3 regions of the Halodesulfovibrio oceani subsp. galateae genome follow, and region 3 is predicted to be linked to each of the others. Evidence: riboswitches for the same ligand, from Rfam matches in the RefSeq annotation. Region 3 holds a riboswitch; each other region holds the start of a gene.
The links. Region 3 has a riboswitch for cobalamin ahead of ACZ5V1_RS13285 (ribonucleoside triphosphate reductase). Riboswitches for the same ligand answer to the same signal wherever they lie in the genome.
Positions count from the first base shown of each region.

Region 1: another riboswitch for cobalamin. It lies ahead of metE (5-methyltetrahydropteroyltriglutamate--homocysteine S-methyltransferase); the one in region 3 lies ahead of ACZ5V1_RS13285 (ribonucleoside triphosphate reductase).
Region 2: another riboswitch for cobalamin. It lies ahead of ACZ5V1_RS00025 (sirohydrochlorin cobaltochelatase); the one in region 3 lies ahead of ACZ5V1_RS13285 (ribonucleoside triphosphate reductase).

Region 1 is NZ_AP042453.1:3,870,620-3,876,301, forward strand. It holds gene ACZ5V1_RS16955 (efflux RND transporter permease subunit) at 1-520, opposite strand, end outside; gene ACZ5V1_RS16960 (efflux RND transporter periplasmic adaptor subunit) at 520-1,686, opposite strand; gene ACZ5V1_RS16965 (carboxymuconolactone decarboxylase family protein) at 2,183-2,542, opposite strand; gene ACZ5V1_RS16970 (helix-turn-helix domain-containing protein) at 2,597-3,199, opposite strand; cobalamin riboswitch at 3,323-3,504, shown strand; gene metE (5-methyltetrahydropteroyltriglutamate--homocysteine S-methyltransferase) at 3,634-5,682, shown strand, end outside.
Region 2 is NZ_AP042453.1:902-6,583, reverse strand. It holds gene ACZ5V1_RS00035 (sigma-54-dependent transcriptional regulator) at 1-452, shown strand, start outside; gene ACZ5V1_RS00030 (nucleoside recognition domain-containing protein) at 960-2,042, shown strand; cobalamin riboswitch at 2,078-2,254, shown strand; gene ACZ5V1_RS00025 (sirohydrochlorin cobaltochelatase) at 2,429-3,313, shown strand; gene ACZ5V1_RS00020 (FecCD family ABC transporter permease) at 3,316-4,383, shown strand; gene ACZ5V1_RS00015 (ABC transporter ATP-binding protein) at 4,383-5,180, shown strand; gene ACZ5V1_RS00010 (ABC transporter substrate-binding protein) at 5,092-5,682, shown strand, end outside.
Region 3 is NZ_AP042453.1:2,979,891-2,985,572, forward strand. It holds gene ACZ5V1_RS13275 (ATP-dependent DNA helicase) at 1-1,935, shown strand, start outside; gene ACZ5V1_RS13280 (hypothetical protein) at 2,206-2,595, opposite strand; cobalamin riboswitch at 3,026-3,198, shown strand; gene ACZ5V1_RS13285 (ribonucleoside triphosphate reductase) at 3,379-5,451, shown strand; gene ACZ5V1_RS13290 (DUF711 family protein) at 5,536-5,682, opposite strand, start outside.

The sequences.
Region 1 (5,682 bases), 890 kb from region 3:
CGACACCCGGAAGACGTTTTAAGTCATCGATGATGTTAACAAGCGCGTAGTTACTAATGTATACAGTGTCGTATAATCCGTCAGGGGAGAATACACTGATTACCTGCAACATGTTGGATGATTTTTTGCTTACGTTTACACCTTGGCGGCGCACCTCTTCAGGCAGGGACGTAAGCGCAGCTTGTACTCTATTGTTTACGTTGATGGTGTTTTGGTCAGGGTCGGTACCTACAGCAAAGGTAACAGACATGGAAAGAGTGCCATCACCCGCACTTACAGAACGCATGTACAGCATATTCTCTACGCCGTTAACCTTCTGTTCAAGCGGAGCTGCAACTGTTTGCGCAATAACTTCGGCACTTGCACCCGGGTAGCTTGCGCTAACCTGTACTTCCGGTGGAACGATATCTGGAAACTCCGCAATAGGCAGAGTTTTCATTGCCAAAAAGCCCGCGAGTACAATCACCACAGAGAGTACAGTCGCAAAAACAGGGCGGTTAACAAAAAAACGTGCGAACATTACGCATCCCCATTATCGGCAGTTTCAGCAGTAACTGGATTTACTGGCGATCCCGGACGAACTTTAATGATGCCTTGGGAGATAATGCGCTCTCCTCCCTGTAAACCTTCCTGAACAATAAAATTACTACCCACTGTTTTGCCAAGAGTAACAGGGCGCGAGGTAGCTACATTGTTTTCATCCAAAACATATACGAGCGGTGTATTGCTTGTAAAAAGAATAGCGCTTTGTGGAACCATGACGGCTTTGTTAAGAATGGCGCCTTCAATAATTACACGTACAAATTCACCCGGAAGAAGCAGGCTGTTTTTGTTTTCAAATTGTCCGCGCATGCGAATCGTGCCTGTTTTAGGGTCTACCATCTTGTCAGCAAAGTTAATTTTCCCTGTTTCATCAAGACGGGAATTGTCTGCAAGCTGAAGCTTAAGAGTATATCCTTCGCTTGTAAGGCTTGCATTGCCGCTGTTCATCATACGGCGCATTGAAAGTGCTTCTGTTCCCGATACAGAGAAGTTTACGTACAGAGGATTCAGAACAGTAATTGTTGTAAGAAGGCTACCGGATTCACTAAGAGTGATGAGACTGCCTTCGGATCGGGTCTCTTTACTTGTGATACCGGAAATAGGTGCAGTAACTTTGGTGTAACTAAGATTAATTTTGGCTTCGCGAACCTGTGCTTTGGCAGCTTCCACACTTGCAAGAGCAGTTTCGTATGCTGCAACAGCATCATCATATTCCTGCTCGCTGACTACTTTTGCATCGCGTAGAGAGCCAATTCGGTTACGTTCAATTTTAGTATTTTGAAGTGTTGCCGTGAGTTTTGCTAAGTCGCCTTTTGTCCGATCCAGAGCAGCCTGAGCCGGTTTAGGGTCAATTTTAAAAAGTACGTCACCCTCTGTGACCCAGCTGCCTTCAACGTAAGTGCGCTCAAGTAAGATACCGCCTGTGCGGGCACGTACCTGTACTTCGCGAGAGCCTGCTGTTTGACCAACACACGTACGAGTTAAGGGAACGTCTTTTTTTTCGACGATGCTTGTTTTTACCATAGGTGGTGGAGGTGTGTGCGCAGCTTGTGAAGTAGGCGTTTCATTGCTGCACCCACTTGCCAGTAACATCACTGAAAAAAGTATACTCAAAATGAGAAGTAAGAGATTTCTTGTAGGCATTTTGGAAAGCCCTCCAAATAAATATGTAGATCATTAGCAAGCTAATTAATAGGTAGGTAGTGAATAGGAATATATCTAGTAAGAACAGGGGTCAAGGTATGAAAAATAAAAAATATTTAGTGGGATTTTTTTAAAACAACGATTGTTTTTTGTAAAAGTTGAGTGTGTTTTCTGCCAAAAAGAGGAGAGTAGGCTTGTAGTTACTACATTCGATAAATATTATATGTTCTCGAAAGACCTTTCTTTTCAGAGTGTAGAGTGGGCAATACAAATTAACGGCTTAGATCAAAAGATCTAAGCCGTTAATTTGTATCTAAGATGCAACCTTTTCCATGTTTTCCTCATAGAAAATTTCAAACGTAGAGATGAAAAATCAATTGGTCTGTGGGGCACCATAGTTCCTAAAACATATATAGTTTCGTGGAGATACGTTGGTCATGTGTGTAGCGACGAAGAATAAAATTTAATCAAAAATAGGGTGAGATCTAATCGTTTATTAAGCTAGCGGTAAGCTGATTAGTTCTTGTTCTTTGAGGTATGCGAAAACAGATAAGCTATTAGTCATGGCAAAGGTGCCGCCAAGACTTATCGCCAGAGCGCATGTCTCAAAGATTTCAGGAAGGGTAGCCCCGCACTCCAAGGCTCTGGCTGTATGTGACCCCATACATAGTTTGCAGTTTGCCTGAATAGCCATTCCTAACGCCATCATGCGCTTAGTTTTCTCACTCAACGCTGAATCACTATATACGATTTCTTTTAGTGACCCGAAATAAATGTCACAAAGGTCCGGCATGGACTTGCGCATTAACTCAATAAGAACAGATGGGTCATTTTTATATGAAATGGTTTCAGTCATTTTTTCTCCTGAGAAAGGATGAGTTAGTGGTTAGTTGCAATGTGATGTTCCGTTTCAGGATGGAGTCTGGGACGCAGCATTTTTGAGTTGACACCATGCAGGGACATTTCGTTGACGAATTTTTGTTGGGGTCATGTGGAGTATCGTTTTTATCGCATCATTGCATTGTCGAATGGATCCGAATCCAGCAGCAAAAGCGATCTCTGTGATTGACTGTTGAGATGTCAGCAATAGGTGCTTGGCAACTAGTGCTTTGTAGTAGCGCGTAACAAAAATTGGAGGAGCACCGACAACCTCCGTAAAAGCCTTTCGTAAATACCTGTTTGTAATGCCCAGTGCGTTAGAAAGTTCCGTGAGAGAATGATCCAGCAGGTAACCATCACAAATCATTTTTAAAGATTGATTTACAAGTTTGCCTTTACTGTCAGTTATGAAATTTTCTTGTAAAAAAATATCTGGTGTAAATTTTGAGCATGGTCGCAGACCTAACTCCAAAGTCTTGAATAAAGATGGAGAGAAAACGACCTGTTCTTCTTCATAGTTAACGACTGAATCCGGAGGGAAACAAATAGGAAGTGTTTTTCTTATACCAAATAACACTTGCCTATCTTGTGAGTTCTTTTTCGATTTTTGTACTGCGTATGTTTGATGCTGCATGGGAAAATCCTGTTAAATCTTTAGGTCATTATATGAAGAATTGTGCCCTTTCTTGCAAGCGGATTTCGGAACAATCGTTAACAGTTAGGCTTTGATTTTATTTTTAACAAATTCTTGCAAAAAAGATCAACTCTCTATATTGTTAAATCTCGATATAAGCATTTAAGAAACGGAAGACGGTGTAAATCCGTCGCGGTCGCGCCACTGTAACCGGTAAATAATCTGCCCTAGTCACTGCATCATGCGGGAAGGCTAGGGGAAAACAGACCGGAAGCCAGGAGACGTCTTAATATGCAGGAGCACGACTGTCTCGCGATTGGACAGGCATCCGACAAGGTATTCGGCATAAACTTTTGTGTCGGTATAGCACTTGTATTGCCAGCATTTCGAGGTGTCGTTGTTCCTTTTATTTTCCAATAAAAGGAGTAACACAAATGGAAAAACACATTCTTGGGTTCCCTCGTATAGGTGCCCGCCGCGAACTAAAAAAGGTTCTCGAAGCCTATTGGCGTGGAGCTTCCTCCACATCTGAACTTGAAAGCGTTAGCGAAGACTTGAAAGAACGCCATTGGCGTATTCAGCATGAAGCAGGTCTTTCTTACGTTTCTACAGGCGACTTTTCGTTGTACGATCAGGTGCTTGATACAACCGCAATGCTCGGAGCAATCCCTGAGCGTTTTGTTGTTGATTCTTCCAGCACCCCTGCCGACCTCTCTCTATATTTCCGTATGGCTCGCGGGGACGCTTCCCGTAATATTGCGCCAATGGAAATGACCAAATGGTTTAATACGAACTACCATTACATTGTGCCTGAAATTTCAGCTAAGCAGCAGTTTGCGTTGTCTTCAACAGCATTGGTGAAAGATACTCGCAGAGCAATTGCGTGTGGTTACACTCCAAAGCCTGTGCTTGTGGGGCCGATTACATATCTTTCGTTAGCTAAAGGTGTGGATGGGTACGACTGCTGGCAAAGCTTGGATGCTGTTCTTGCTGTGTACAAAGAAATTCTCGGTCAGCTTGATCCTCTTTGTCGTTGGATTCAGCTTGATGAACCAATTCTTTGTGCAGATATGCCTCCGGCTGCCCGAGAGGCCTTTTCTCACGCATACAAGGTGCTAAATGCATCTGTAACGTCTGCTGGTTTATTACTGACAACATATTTTGATGCCTTGGATGATAACCTTGATATCGCTCTTACCTCTGGATGTGCAGGGCTTCATGTTGACTTAACTCGCGGTGGTGCGAGTCTGGATACATATATTGAAAAGCTTCCGTCTTCCATGAAGCTTTCTATCGGGCTTGTAGATGGACGTAACGTTTGGAAGACCGATTATGAAAAAATGCTGGCGAAGGTAAACGGCTCGTTGAATCCCTTGTCTTCAGATAGAGTTCTGATTGGTTCAAGTTGTTCTTTACAGCATTGTCCGGTTGATCTTGAGAATGAAACAAAGCTTGATGAAGAACTGAAGAGTTGGTTGTCATTTGCAGTGCAGAAGTGTCGGGAAGTTTCTGATCTTGAAACGCTGTTGAGTGAACGCACCGGTACCGGACGTACAGAAGGTATTTCCATTCTTGATCGAAACACCTCTGCAATGAATTCTCGCAGGCTCAGTAAACGCGTGCATAATCCGGTGGTTCAGAAGCGAACAAGCGCTGTTGATGATGCAATGTATTGCCGCGAGCAGCCGTATGCTGTGCGTAAAGATGCTCAGAAATGGCTGAAGCTTCCACAATATCCGACAACTACGATTGGTTCATTCCCGCAGACAGCAGAGATTCGCGCGAAGCGTAGTGCTTATAAAAAAGGTGCGTTGTCAGAAGACAATTATGAAGCCTTTATCAAGAAAGAAATTCAGCGTGCAGTTGAAGAGCAGAAGGCGCTTGGACTGGATGTATTGGTTCATGGCGAGCCGGAACGAAACGACATGGTTGAATATTTCGGGCAGCAGATGGACGGCTTTTGTTTTACAAATGCAGGCTGGGTGCAAAGTTACGGAAGCCGTTGTGTTAAGCCCCCGATCATTTATGGTGATATCAGCAGACCAAATCCAATGACGGTGAAGTGGATAACGTATGCGGCCTCACTCACCGAAAAACCTATGAAAGGGATGCTTACAGGGCCTGTAACTATTTTGTGTTGGAGCTTTGTGCGTGACGATATGGAACGTGCAGACGTTTGCCGACAGGTGGCACTTGCAATTCGGGATGAAGTGAAAGACCTTGAAAATGCCAACGTGAAGATTCTTCAAATTGATGAAGCCGCCTTCAGTGAAGGTATGCCTATTAAACAGAAAGATCGTGAAGCGTATCTTGCATGGGCCGTGGATTGTTTTCGTCTTTCCACATCGTGTGTTGAAGATTCAACGCAGATTCACTCTCACATGTGCTACAGCGAGTTTAACGATATTATTGGTGCTATCGCTGCAATGGATGCAGATGTGATCAGCATTGAAGCAAGCCGTAGCAAAATGGAGTTACTGGAT
Region 2 (5,682 bases), 1.1 Mb from region 3:
GCACGGACGGGTACACTACTCGCCTTGCAACTTCACCGGTGGAACAAACACCTCCGCTGATTGTACGACCTGACCAATCTCCGAATACGTTGGGGATAAAAAGCTCAACAGACACCGTCGGCGATCACAGTAATGCAACGCTGCCTACACCATCTTTGACACAAGTTGACGATATGGCTGCTACTCCCATATCGCCACAGTTTGACACGGGGCATAACACACAGAATTCCGCGAACACGGACAATTCAATACAAGATTCCGCAATCGCGGACACGCTCGTCACACCCGACTCAATTACGCCTTTTTTTGAATTTAGAGATGAAGCATTCTCACAATATCTACAAAACCTTATGGCGTTAGCGGATGGAAAAGTAGCTATAGCTTGCCAATTGTCCGGTCTTTCCCGCTCCTATTTATATGACCTGCTTAAAAAATACTCCGTAAAAAAGTAGCCTTTCCCACACAAAAACACGACCCATCGTCAGTATCAAACACAAAATATCCGCGATCACGGACTACTTATTCCGTAATCACGGACACTGCGATCACTTTTATGCCACTCACCGTTGAATGTCCTTATCATTTATAACAATATCTAATTTTCTACTTTCTTATAAATAGGTTATGACAAACGGCACGCTTCTTGATATATAGAGCGCAGTGCAGGAGGAATGGTCTACTCCTGAAAAGAAATTTCCTCATGTGTCGGACAAAGTTGGGGGAAGCTACTTTTTTCGGACCGGCGAAAACTACCCGGTTTCCTTAATCGCATGTCGATTGAAAAAATGCGCGCTGCAGCTTGCTGTAGCGCGATTTTTTTTGCACAAAATTCCGTGCTCTATTTTCTACATAACAAACTACTATTCCAGAAATTTATCGATAAAGATTCTTATTTCAAACATAACTTACTTACTTGAATTTACTTTTTGAGTGGCGTACCACCACCTCAAGGAGACTCCATGTCACACGCATCAACCAACAACTCAACATCTGCCCCTCGCAAACGCAAATCCAAAAGCCCGGTAAAAGCGCTTGTAATTGCCGCTATATGCTCGCTAACAGCACTAAGTGTCATTCTTTCCAATGACCCAAGCTTGCTCACGTGGGGTAAAGCATGGCCCGGCCTACTCCGCCCGCTCCTTCGGATGCTCGGCTTTCTAGGTATTGGTCTTATTGTTGGCATTGCGGTTGAAGGCATGGGCTGGGCACCACTTCTTGCCACGTTGGTGCGTCCTGTCATGCGCTTCGGGAACCTGAAAGATGAATCCGGTGCAGCTTTCACAACTGCTTTTTTTTCCGGAACAGCTGCGAACACCATGCTGATGACTTTCTGGAAGGAAAAAAAAATCTCCTTGCAGGAAATGAAGCTGAGTTACCTTATTAACACAGGATTACCAGTCTTTCTCCTGCATCTCCCGACCACATTCTTTATTATTGTACCGATGACACGTACAGCGGGGATAATATATCTTTCTCTCAACGGTTTTGCCGCTCTGCTCCGCACATTCCTGTTACTTATCTGGACGCGGATAAAACTTGCGCCTCATGCGACAACATCACCTATAGAAAACCAGCCAGCGCATAGAACGACTTCCGCTGCCAAAATTTTACAGGCATTTCGTAAACGATTTCTCCGCATCTGCACCATTACCGCACCAGTATATTTCCTCATCTACGCCCTGAATCAGGCAGGCATGTTTGAATATCTTCGTACAGCCGCAGCAGGCTGGGTTACTTCTGCCTATCTTCCTGTTGAAGCCGTCAGCGTTGTTGTATTTGCAGTGGCTGCGGAATTCACAACAGGTATCGCAGCAGCGGGCGCTCTTTTAGATGGCGGAGCACTTACCACCTCGCAGCTTGTTCTGGCTCTGGTTCTAGGAACAATTGTCGCCACACCAATCCGCGCACTGCGTCATCAGTTGCCGTCGCAAACAGGTGTCTTCTCTTTTAAGATCGGCTTCCCGATGTTGCTCATGAGTCAGGCATTACGCATCAGCAGCCTCATCTGCGTAACAATCTTATATCTTTGGATTGACGGTTAGTAATATCACTCCTTGACCGGTCAATTTTATTACGTGTACAGTGCCTCACTTCAGGTGCTCATTGAGCCTAATAGGGAATCCCGTTTAAATCGGGAGCGGTCCCGCCGCCGTAAGTTTTATTCAATTTTTCTCCATATTGTACCACTGGTTTTACTGGGAAGGTCGGAGAAAAAGAAACAAGCCGGAAGACCTGCCTGATACTTTGTAAATATTCACACCACACCTGCCATCGAATCTCTCCCCCCTTTTCACTTCGGCAGGCTGTGAATATTCGGCACGTTTTGCAGGCACGGGGCCTTGTTATGCAAAACACACTTCGCTATCGGTGCGCACTTTGCACTGTCCAAGCGTTATACTTCCCGCCCCAAACGTTGGAGGCTTTTGCCATGATCCGCAGTCGTTCCTTACGACTCATGCTCGCTGTTGTCCTTGTTTTCGTTTTGTCACTCCCTGCCTTTGCTGGTCACGGACAAGTCGAAACTCCTAAAAAGGGCATCCTGCTCGTAGCGTTCGGTACATCCGTACCTGAAGCTCGTGTATCTTTGGAAAATATTGGCGAAGAAGTTGCCAAAGCTTTTCCAGATACTGAAATCCGCTGGGCATACTCTGCTGCTATTATTCGTAATAAGATCAAACGCACAGAAAATATGATTGTTCCTTCCCCCGCTACTGCTCTTGCACAGATGGGTGATGAAGGTTTTACACATGTTGCAGTTCAGTCCCTGCATACAATTCCGGGACAAGAATTTTCAGACATCAAAAAGACTGCCAGCGCATTCGATGGCATTCCTAAAAGCATCAGCCACATTGCTGTGGGCACACCGCTTTTGAATTCTCCTGCTGATGTAGCTGCGATGGCAAAAATCTTACCTGCTACCGTTCCTGCTAAACGCAAAAAAGACGAAGCAGTTATCTTTATGGGCCACGGCACACATGACCCTGGCAACATTTATTACCCGGGCCTAGCTACCTACCTTAGTGAAGAAGATTCCAACATCTATGTTGGCACAGTTGAAGGCTACCCTGCTCTCGACAACATCATTCCTAAGCTGAAAGCTAAAGGCATTAAAAAAGTTTGGCTCATGCCGCTGATGTCTGTTGCTGGCGACCATGCACGCAACGACATGGCTGGTGCGGAAGACGACAGCTGGAAATCTATTCTTGAAAAAGATGGTTTCGATGTACAGACAGTACTTAAAGGCACCGGTGAGTACGACATTGTTGTTGCCCAGTGGGTTGCACACTTGAAAAAAGCATTTAATTCTCTGTAATTATGACTAGTTCAGCAGACATCGTTCAGCGTCGTGCCCGCCGGTGCGTCATCTTTGCCAGCACCACGGCTCTTGTCTGTGTGGTGTCTGCTGTTCTGGCTTCTGCATACGGTCCACTGGATATTCCAATCCAGCAGACATTCAGCACGCTGGTGCAACATATTTTCCCAAGCACTCACCCTGCTGAAACAACGAATTCAATTGTTGTATGGGAAATCAGATTCAGCCGCGTTATCCTGTCCCTACTTATAGGTAGCGGCCTTGCTATCTCCGGAACGGTCTTTCAAGGAATTTTACGCAACCCGCTTGCAGATCCATTCACTATCGGCGTTTCCAGCGGAGCAGCCTTTGGCGCATCCGTCGCCATTTTCTTTGGATTTTCAGGCGCTATTCCATATCTTGCAGGAATTGGCATTATCCCGCTTGCCGCACTTACCGGTGCATTGCTTGCTCTTGGAGCAGTCATCACGCTCGGTAGCATGGGCGGCCAGCTTAAACGCGATGCCCTTGTTCTTGCCGGTGTTGTGGTTGCAACCTTTCTTGCCGCGCTCATATCTCTCATCAAGTCACTCGATGAAGATTCCGTCGCATCTATCGTATTCTGGATTATGGGAAGTTTACAGGGAAGAAGCTGGCAGCATGTGCAGCTCCTTTTACCTTGGTATGGTCTTGGAGTAGCCATCATTTGGCGGTTCTCTCGAGAGCTGGACCTCCTTTCACTTGGCGAAACGCAAGCACAGCAGTTGGGTATGAACGCCAGTCGTGTTCGTCTCTGGCTGCTTGTCGGAGCCAGCATGATCACCGGCGCGTCTGTCGCTGTTTCCGGTGTTATCGGATTCGTCGGACTTGTCGTGCCGCACCTCGTACGTCTTGTACAAGGCGGTGAACACAGGCCTCTACTTGTAAGCTCCGCACTTATTGGCGGACTGCTTCTCCTATGGTCAGATGTTCTCGCTCGAACAATTCTTCCTGAAGGTGCCGAACTCCCCGTCGGTGTTGTCACAGCCTTACTCGGTGGCCCTTTCTTTTGCATGCTTCTGCATCGCACCATGAAACGGAGCAGCCAGTAATGTCCGCTCGAATCAATATACAAAATCTTTCTGCGGGATACTCAAGCACACCAGTGCTGCACGATGTTTCTCTTTCTATTCAGCAAGGAGAAATGGTGGGGCTTCTGGGGCCGAACGGAAGCGGCAAGACAACGTTACTAATGTCGCTTTCGGGAATCAGAAAACCGCTGAAAGGTTCAGTCACGCTGAACGATATGAATCTATTACAGATTCCACCAAAAAAGCGTGCCGCACAAATTGCATCCGTGCCTCAGTACACAGGTGAAACACCGGATATTGAAGCTCTCTCCCTTGTGCTTATGGGACGATACCCGTACATATCTGCCCTCGGGGGATACAGCACTGAGGATAAAGAAATTGCCTTAGCCTGCATGAAAGAAACAGCCACCGACGGCTTTGCCTACAGGTCTGCGCGCGATCTTTCCGGTGGAGAATTCCAACGTGTTTTAATCGCGCGGGCACTGGCTCAACAAGCAAAAACAGTACTGCTGGACGAAGCCACATCAGGCCTCGACATCGCACGTACCATTGAAATATTTGATTTGCTAAAACAACGGCACCACACAGGTACCACCGTCGTTGCAGCAATCCATGACATCAACCTTGCAGCCCTTTACTGTACAAGACTTGTGTTTCTCAAACACGGACGCGTAGTACTGGACGGCACAGTTGAAGATGTTTTTACAGACGAAAACCTGACGACAATTTATGACACACCAATCCATACATTCAAGCATCCGGTTACCAATGCGCCTCAAGCATTTTTTACTCCCGGTTCTGCTGCTACTCTTCGCTAGTACAGCCCTCGCGAGTAAGTCTTCACCGGAAGCCCTACCTGCACCTGTCAGCGTCACAGATGATCTTGGCAGAACTATTGTGTTGCAACGCCCTGCAACACGAATAATTGCGCTGTATGGAGCATTCAACGAAATGCTGGCAGAGTTGAAGAAAGAAGACACCATCGTCGCCCGAACTAAGGCCGACGCCCTGCCGCCTTCTATTCTCTCAAAGCCTTCCATTGGAACACACATGCGCCCCAATCCGGAGCTTGTGGCTGGGCTGCGACCACACATTGTACTCCAAATGGGTGGCCGAAAAAAAGCACTAGAGTCTGTCCGAATGCTCGAGCAGCTCGGTATTCCCGTAGCCTTTTTTTCCATAACTACGTTTGAAGAACTTTTTTCCGTCATAAAGCGCCTCGGCACGCTTACCAATGCCGAAGACCAAGCGACGCTTGTATGCAACGCCCTTCAAGCACGGCTTGTTCGTGTTCAGCAGCAACTTACAACAGTTGAACAC
Region 3 (5,682 bases):
AACGCTGTTGCCTGCATTGAAGCCGGAACCGGTACAGGCAAGACCCTCGGGTATCTCCTGCCTGTTATGGAATTTCTAAAGCGGAATCCTTCACAACGTGTGGCGATCGCAACCTACACAAAAAGCTTACAGAAACAGTTGTACGGCAACGAGCTGGACTCCTGTCGCGAACTTTTTGGGCAGTACAACGATATCCCCGTTTCGCTCATTAAAGGAAAATCAAACTACGTTTGTGCGCAGAAGTTAAATGACATCCTCTCTCCCCTGCTGGATGGCATAGAACTGCTCTCGTGGCTCTATTTTGCCAATATCTGCTACCATTATCGCATCGCAGATTTAGATGACGTTACGCCGCGCCTGCGTGCATATTTTGACGAAGGACGAACCCTGAGCAATATTGCGCAGGAGGTTTCAGCGGGAAGTGGTTGTTTCAGCACCCACAAGCGATGCCCCGGTAATATTGTCACCGCAGAAGCAGCCCAGTCTCGCCTCGTCATCACCAACCACAACAAATTAGTGCTGATGGAAAGCGATCCGCTTCTGAGCGATTTATTCAAACATTGCGTTATCGACGAAGCAAATCACTTTGAGGATGCCGTTCGCACAACTTTGAGTCCTGAAGTTTCAACATCAGATATTTTCTTCTACTGCCGCTACCTTCGCGAACAATGCCGCAAGCTCATTCTTGCCCCGTCCACAACGGAAGCAGTAGAAAATCAGGCCGAAGCTGTGGTTAGCGAAATTGCGTACACCGTCACAAAAATAGGTGCGTTGCGTGACCAGTTCAAACAAATGAATCAGGGTGCAGCCTTTGGAGCCGTGCCCGTAACGCCTGCTCACAAAGCTTTCACAGAAGGCGACGCTGCAAAAGACCTCGCAATTCTCAATAAGCATCTGGAACGCATCAGCGAATTTTCAGCGTTCTTTACCGGCAAGAAGGCGGGCGACCTTCCACTGGGATACAAGACTATATCTCGTTGCCGCACAATGCGTACTCTACTGCAAGAAATCAGCGTTAACCTCATGCTCATCCGCAAAGGGCTACATGAAGACGGCACGTGGAATTCTATCCACGTTTTTCCACGCAACTGGATACTCTGCGGCGGGCAAGTCTACATGGGTGCTTTTATCCGTGAAACCATTATCAAACAGCGTGACACCGTTATTCTGACATCCGCCACCCTCACCCATCAGTCCAGCTTTACACCATACAGACGTACACTCGGACTGGGAAAAGCAGATGTTCTCAAATTTTCAGATGAAGAAGCACCACCGAAACCATGCTTTGTTGCCCGAGTAGCACCGCCTTTTACGCCGGACTACTCACTTGTTGTTCCTTCAGATGCCCCGAGCGCTCTCTACGAACACAAAAAACTATGGCTGGAATACACGCTCAATGTGCTGCCCAAGCTCATAGAATACAACGATGGAGCGACTCTCGTTCTGTGCGCCAGTTACGAAGACTTAGAAGCGCTGCGCAAGAATCTGGAAGCTACCTACGACGGTAGTTATCCGCTTCTTTTCCAACGAAAGGGCGAGCCAGCCACAGCGCTTATTGAAGAATTCCGTACAACACGCGAAAGCGTCTTATTCGGAGTCGAAACATTCTGGCACGGAGTAGATTTCCCCGGGAAGACGCTCACGCAGGTTGTCATAACCCGACTGCCGTTCCCAGCGCCCAATTCCCCGCTCATGGATGCTCGAAAGCGATTCCTGCCTGATGGTGTCTTCTGGGAGCGCTATCGCTACGAAACAGCCATCAAGTTCAGACAGGGAGCAGGCAGGCTCATAAGACGTGAAACAGATTCGGGTCTCGTGGTTGTGCTGGATAACAGGCTATTAAAGAACCAACGCCTTTCACCATGCCCAGTGATTCAGGGAATGCGAAATGTTCCGGAACACCATCGCGGCAAGGGTTGGAAGAAAGCTGATTAGCTTTTCTATTGTCTCCGACGGGCAGGCGGGCTCACCCCAAGGGCACTTGTTTCCGTAACGCTCGCAACTCGCGAACGGTTGACTGGCGTTCCCCCCTGCCCCCCCGTAAGGGGACACGTCCCCTTAACCCCGATTATTAATCAGACACGCATCACCACAAAAGAAACAAAATTGCTTGTTTCAAATGCTAACTATTTCCTCTGACTATATCTTCCAGAAATAAAAAAGCCCCGTACAACACGTACGGGGCTTTTTTATTTCTAATAAGACTTACTTCTTCGTTTTTTCTTTCAGCTGCGGCTTGTCGGCAGATTTTGCGCACATTTTCTCATACGCATGAGCAAATACATTATTCACTTCATCCATTGAGGAAACTGAGCCCATCTGACCGGCAAGGTAACCATGCATAAATCCGCGCTCGTATGAAAAGACTTTCGCCATATCCATCTCGGTCGCTTCAGGATTCTGCTCTCTAAACATTGCTTCACCTGCGGTGAAATATTCTTTGGCAGCCTCATTCTTACGCATCTCCAGTGCGAGATACCCGCACTGAATTTTGTTTTTATAATTACCCTTTACCGAAGGTTCAGACATTTTAGGAGCTGCAACAGCAACCTGTGCAATAAGCATAAGGCTTAACGCCATAATCAATGCTCTCATTTTCTCTCCCTGTTTTTCTATCGTGATTATGTAATGCTGTATCCTTCTCACACATGACGCACGGTAACAACATGACTCTTAAATCATCCGTTTGCCAAACGCTCAAAAGTGACAACACTACTTTTTACACAACATGCTCACTTTTTAAAAGCAAAAGCGCAACTAATTAGAATAACACATCACCTGAGTGTAACCGCTTTTTAGTCTATTTTCCGTAACTCAAGTCACAGTTTGCAGGGTCTACAGAGCAATGCTGGTCACCTTGTAGATCACCTTTTGGGAGTAAGCAATCTCGTGTCAACTCTCAAGTGCAAAAAGTATATCGTGAATTTGTGCGTAAAAAAAATACTGCTTTTATTTAGACATATTACGTTGTGAATTACTTGTGGATTGGGCGAATATGCACAACTCCACACTTGATGCCAAAGGGGCTTTTTGTTAGCTCTGTGGCACCCAAAGAATACTCCTTCAGGAGCCGAAAGGCGCAAAGGAAATCCGGTCTTAATCCGGTGCGGTCCTGCCGCTGTAATCTCACTTGTCTTCACCGAAGTTGCCACCCACGGCAGTACAAGTCAGAAAGCCAGCCACCTTCCTGAAGCTCTACCGGTAACAAAGCGTACTACCGGTATTCTATCAAAATAATCCATAACCTGTGCCTGCGTATGTTGAGGTTCTGCCTTTATATACACACCTCAGGCTGAAGATGTCGAAATGCTGTCCTGGCGCATGCGTTCTTTTCGTATGCTCTAATTTTGCCTGCACTTCATGACGTCCGGAGCTCTAATGCCGAAACAGATCCTCAAGCGAGACGGTTGCATCGAAACTTGGTCCCTCGAACGAATTGCCCAAGCTATCCTCAAAGCCCTCAAAGGCAGTGGCATCAAAGATCCACTTCTCTCCAAACGACTTGCACGCAAAGTTGAAGAAAAACTTTCGAATGTGGAAGTTCCAGAGCAAGAACAAGTGCAAGACACAGTACAGCAAGTACTTATGGAAGCTCGCTTGTATGCTGTTGCAGAGCGTTACATCATTTACCGTGAAAAACGCCGCGAAATGCGTACTCAGGATCAGGCATACTTCGACGTATCCAGCATGATCGAAAGCTACCTCGACCGTAGCGACTGGCGCGTAAACGAAAACTCCAACATGGGTCATTCATTTCAGGGTCTTATCCTGCATATGGCAGGCTCTGTTCAGGCTCGTTACGTGCTTGACAAATATCCGGAAGAAATCCGTCAGTCCCATACTCACGGCTACTTCCACATTCACGATCTTTCCTTTGGTCTTGCTGGCTACTGCTCCGGTTGGAGCCTGCGCGACCTGCTTCTCGAAGGGTTTAACCTTGAAGGCCGCTGCTGCTCTGCACCAGCAAAACACTTCGACTCCGCATGTGGCCAGATTGTAAACTTCCTTGGCACCCTGCAGAACGAATGGTCCGGCGCACAGGCATTCAACAACGTTGATACCTACCTTGCACCGTTCATCCGTAACGACAAACTCGATTACCCGACTGTTCGTCAGCAGATCCAGAAACTCGTTTACAACCTGAACACAACATCCCGTTGGGGTGGCCAGAGCCCGTTCACCAACTTTACCTTCGACATGGTTATTCCTGCGCATATTGCTAAGGAACCAATCATCATCGGTGGCGCGTTCCAGGACACTACCTACGGCGATTATCAGGAAGAAATGGATATGATCAACCGTGCGTTCCTCGAGGTTATGCTCGAAGGTGATGCAGACGGCCGTATCTTCTCTTTCCCTATTCCTACATACAACGTTACTAAAGATTTTGATTGGGATTCCGTTCCTGCTCAGCTTCTTATGGAACTTACTGCCAAGTACGGTGTTCCGTACTTCCAGAACTTCATCAACTCCGACCTTAATCCGGAAGATGTTCGTTCTATGTGCTGCCGTTTGCAGATGGATCTTCGTGAAATCCGCAAAAAAACAGGCGGCCTCTTCGGCGCTGGCGACCTCACCGGTTCTATCGGTGTTGTTACCCTGAACCTGCCTAAACTTGCTTACCTTGCACACAACGAAGAAGATTTCCTCGATCTCGTTGAAGAATACGCAGAAATGGCAAAAGACTCTCTCGAGTTCAAACGCAAACTTTGCGAACACCACCTCGAGTCAGGCATGTTCCCGTTCTCCCGTCGCTACCTCAAAAACGGCTACAAAGGCCACTTCTCCACCATCGGTCTTATCGGTGGTCACGAAGCATGCCTCAACTTGCTCGGTAAAGGTATCGAAACTGAAAGCGGTCTGCGCCTTATGCGTCGCGTTCTCAACCACTTGCGTTCCCTTACAGTTCGCTTCCAGGAAGAAACCGGCCACCTTTACAACCTTGAGGCAACTCCGGGCGAAGGTACTTGCTACCGTCTGGCTAAAACAGACAAAGACCTTTACGCAGACATCATCTGCGCTGGTAACGAAGTACCTTACTACACTAACTCCACCCTGCTTCCAGTAGGTCTTACCGGTGACGTTTTCTACGCTCTTGAGCACCAGAACGAACTGCAGACCCTCTACAATGGTGGTACCGTATTCCACTCCTTCCTCGGCGAAGCTGTGCCGGAACCGGAAAGCGTAAAGAATTACCTCATCAAAGCGATGACTAATACTAAAATTCCTTACATCTCCGTAACTCCGACCTTCTCCATTTGTAAGGAACACGGCTACATCAACGGTGAACACTTCAACTGCCCGACTTGTGGCAACGAAGCAGAAGTTTACACCCGCGTTGTAGGCTACTACCGCCCAGTTAAGCGCTGGAACAAAGGTAAACAGGAAGAATATCGCGAACGTCAGGAATACGCTCTCAGCGCACTCACTGACTGCTGCTGCGGTAGCTAGTCTGTTTACGCAATAAGACAAATACAAGAAGAGCCGTTCTGCATATGCAGAACGGCTCTTTTTTATTTGTATGGAAAGAACAGTCTAGTTCTTCAAACTGTGGATCGGCGCAGGGATGCGACCACCAAGTTTAATAAACTGCTCAGCATTACCACCCGGAACAGCCATAATTTTGGCTTCACCGAGCAGACCGCCGAAAGATACATTGTCGCCAACACCTTTATTAGGAAC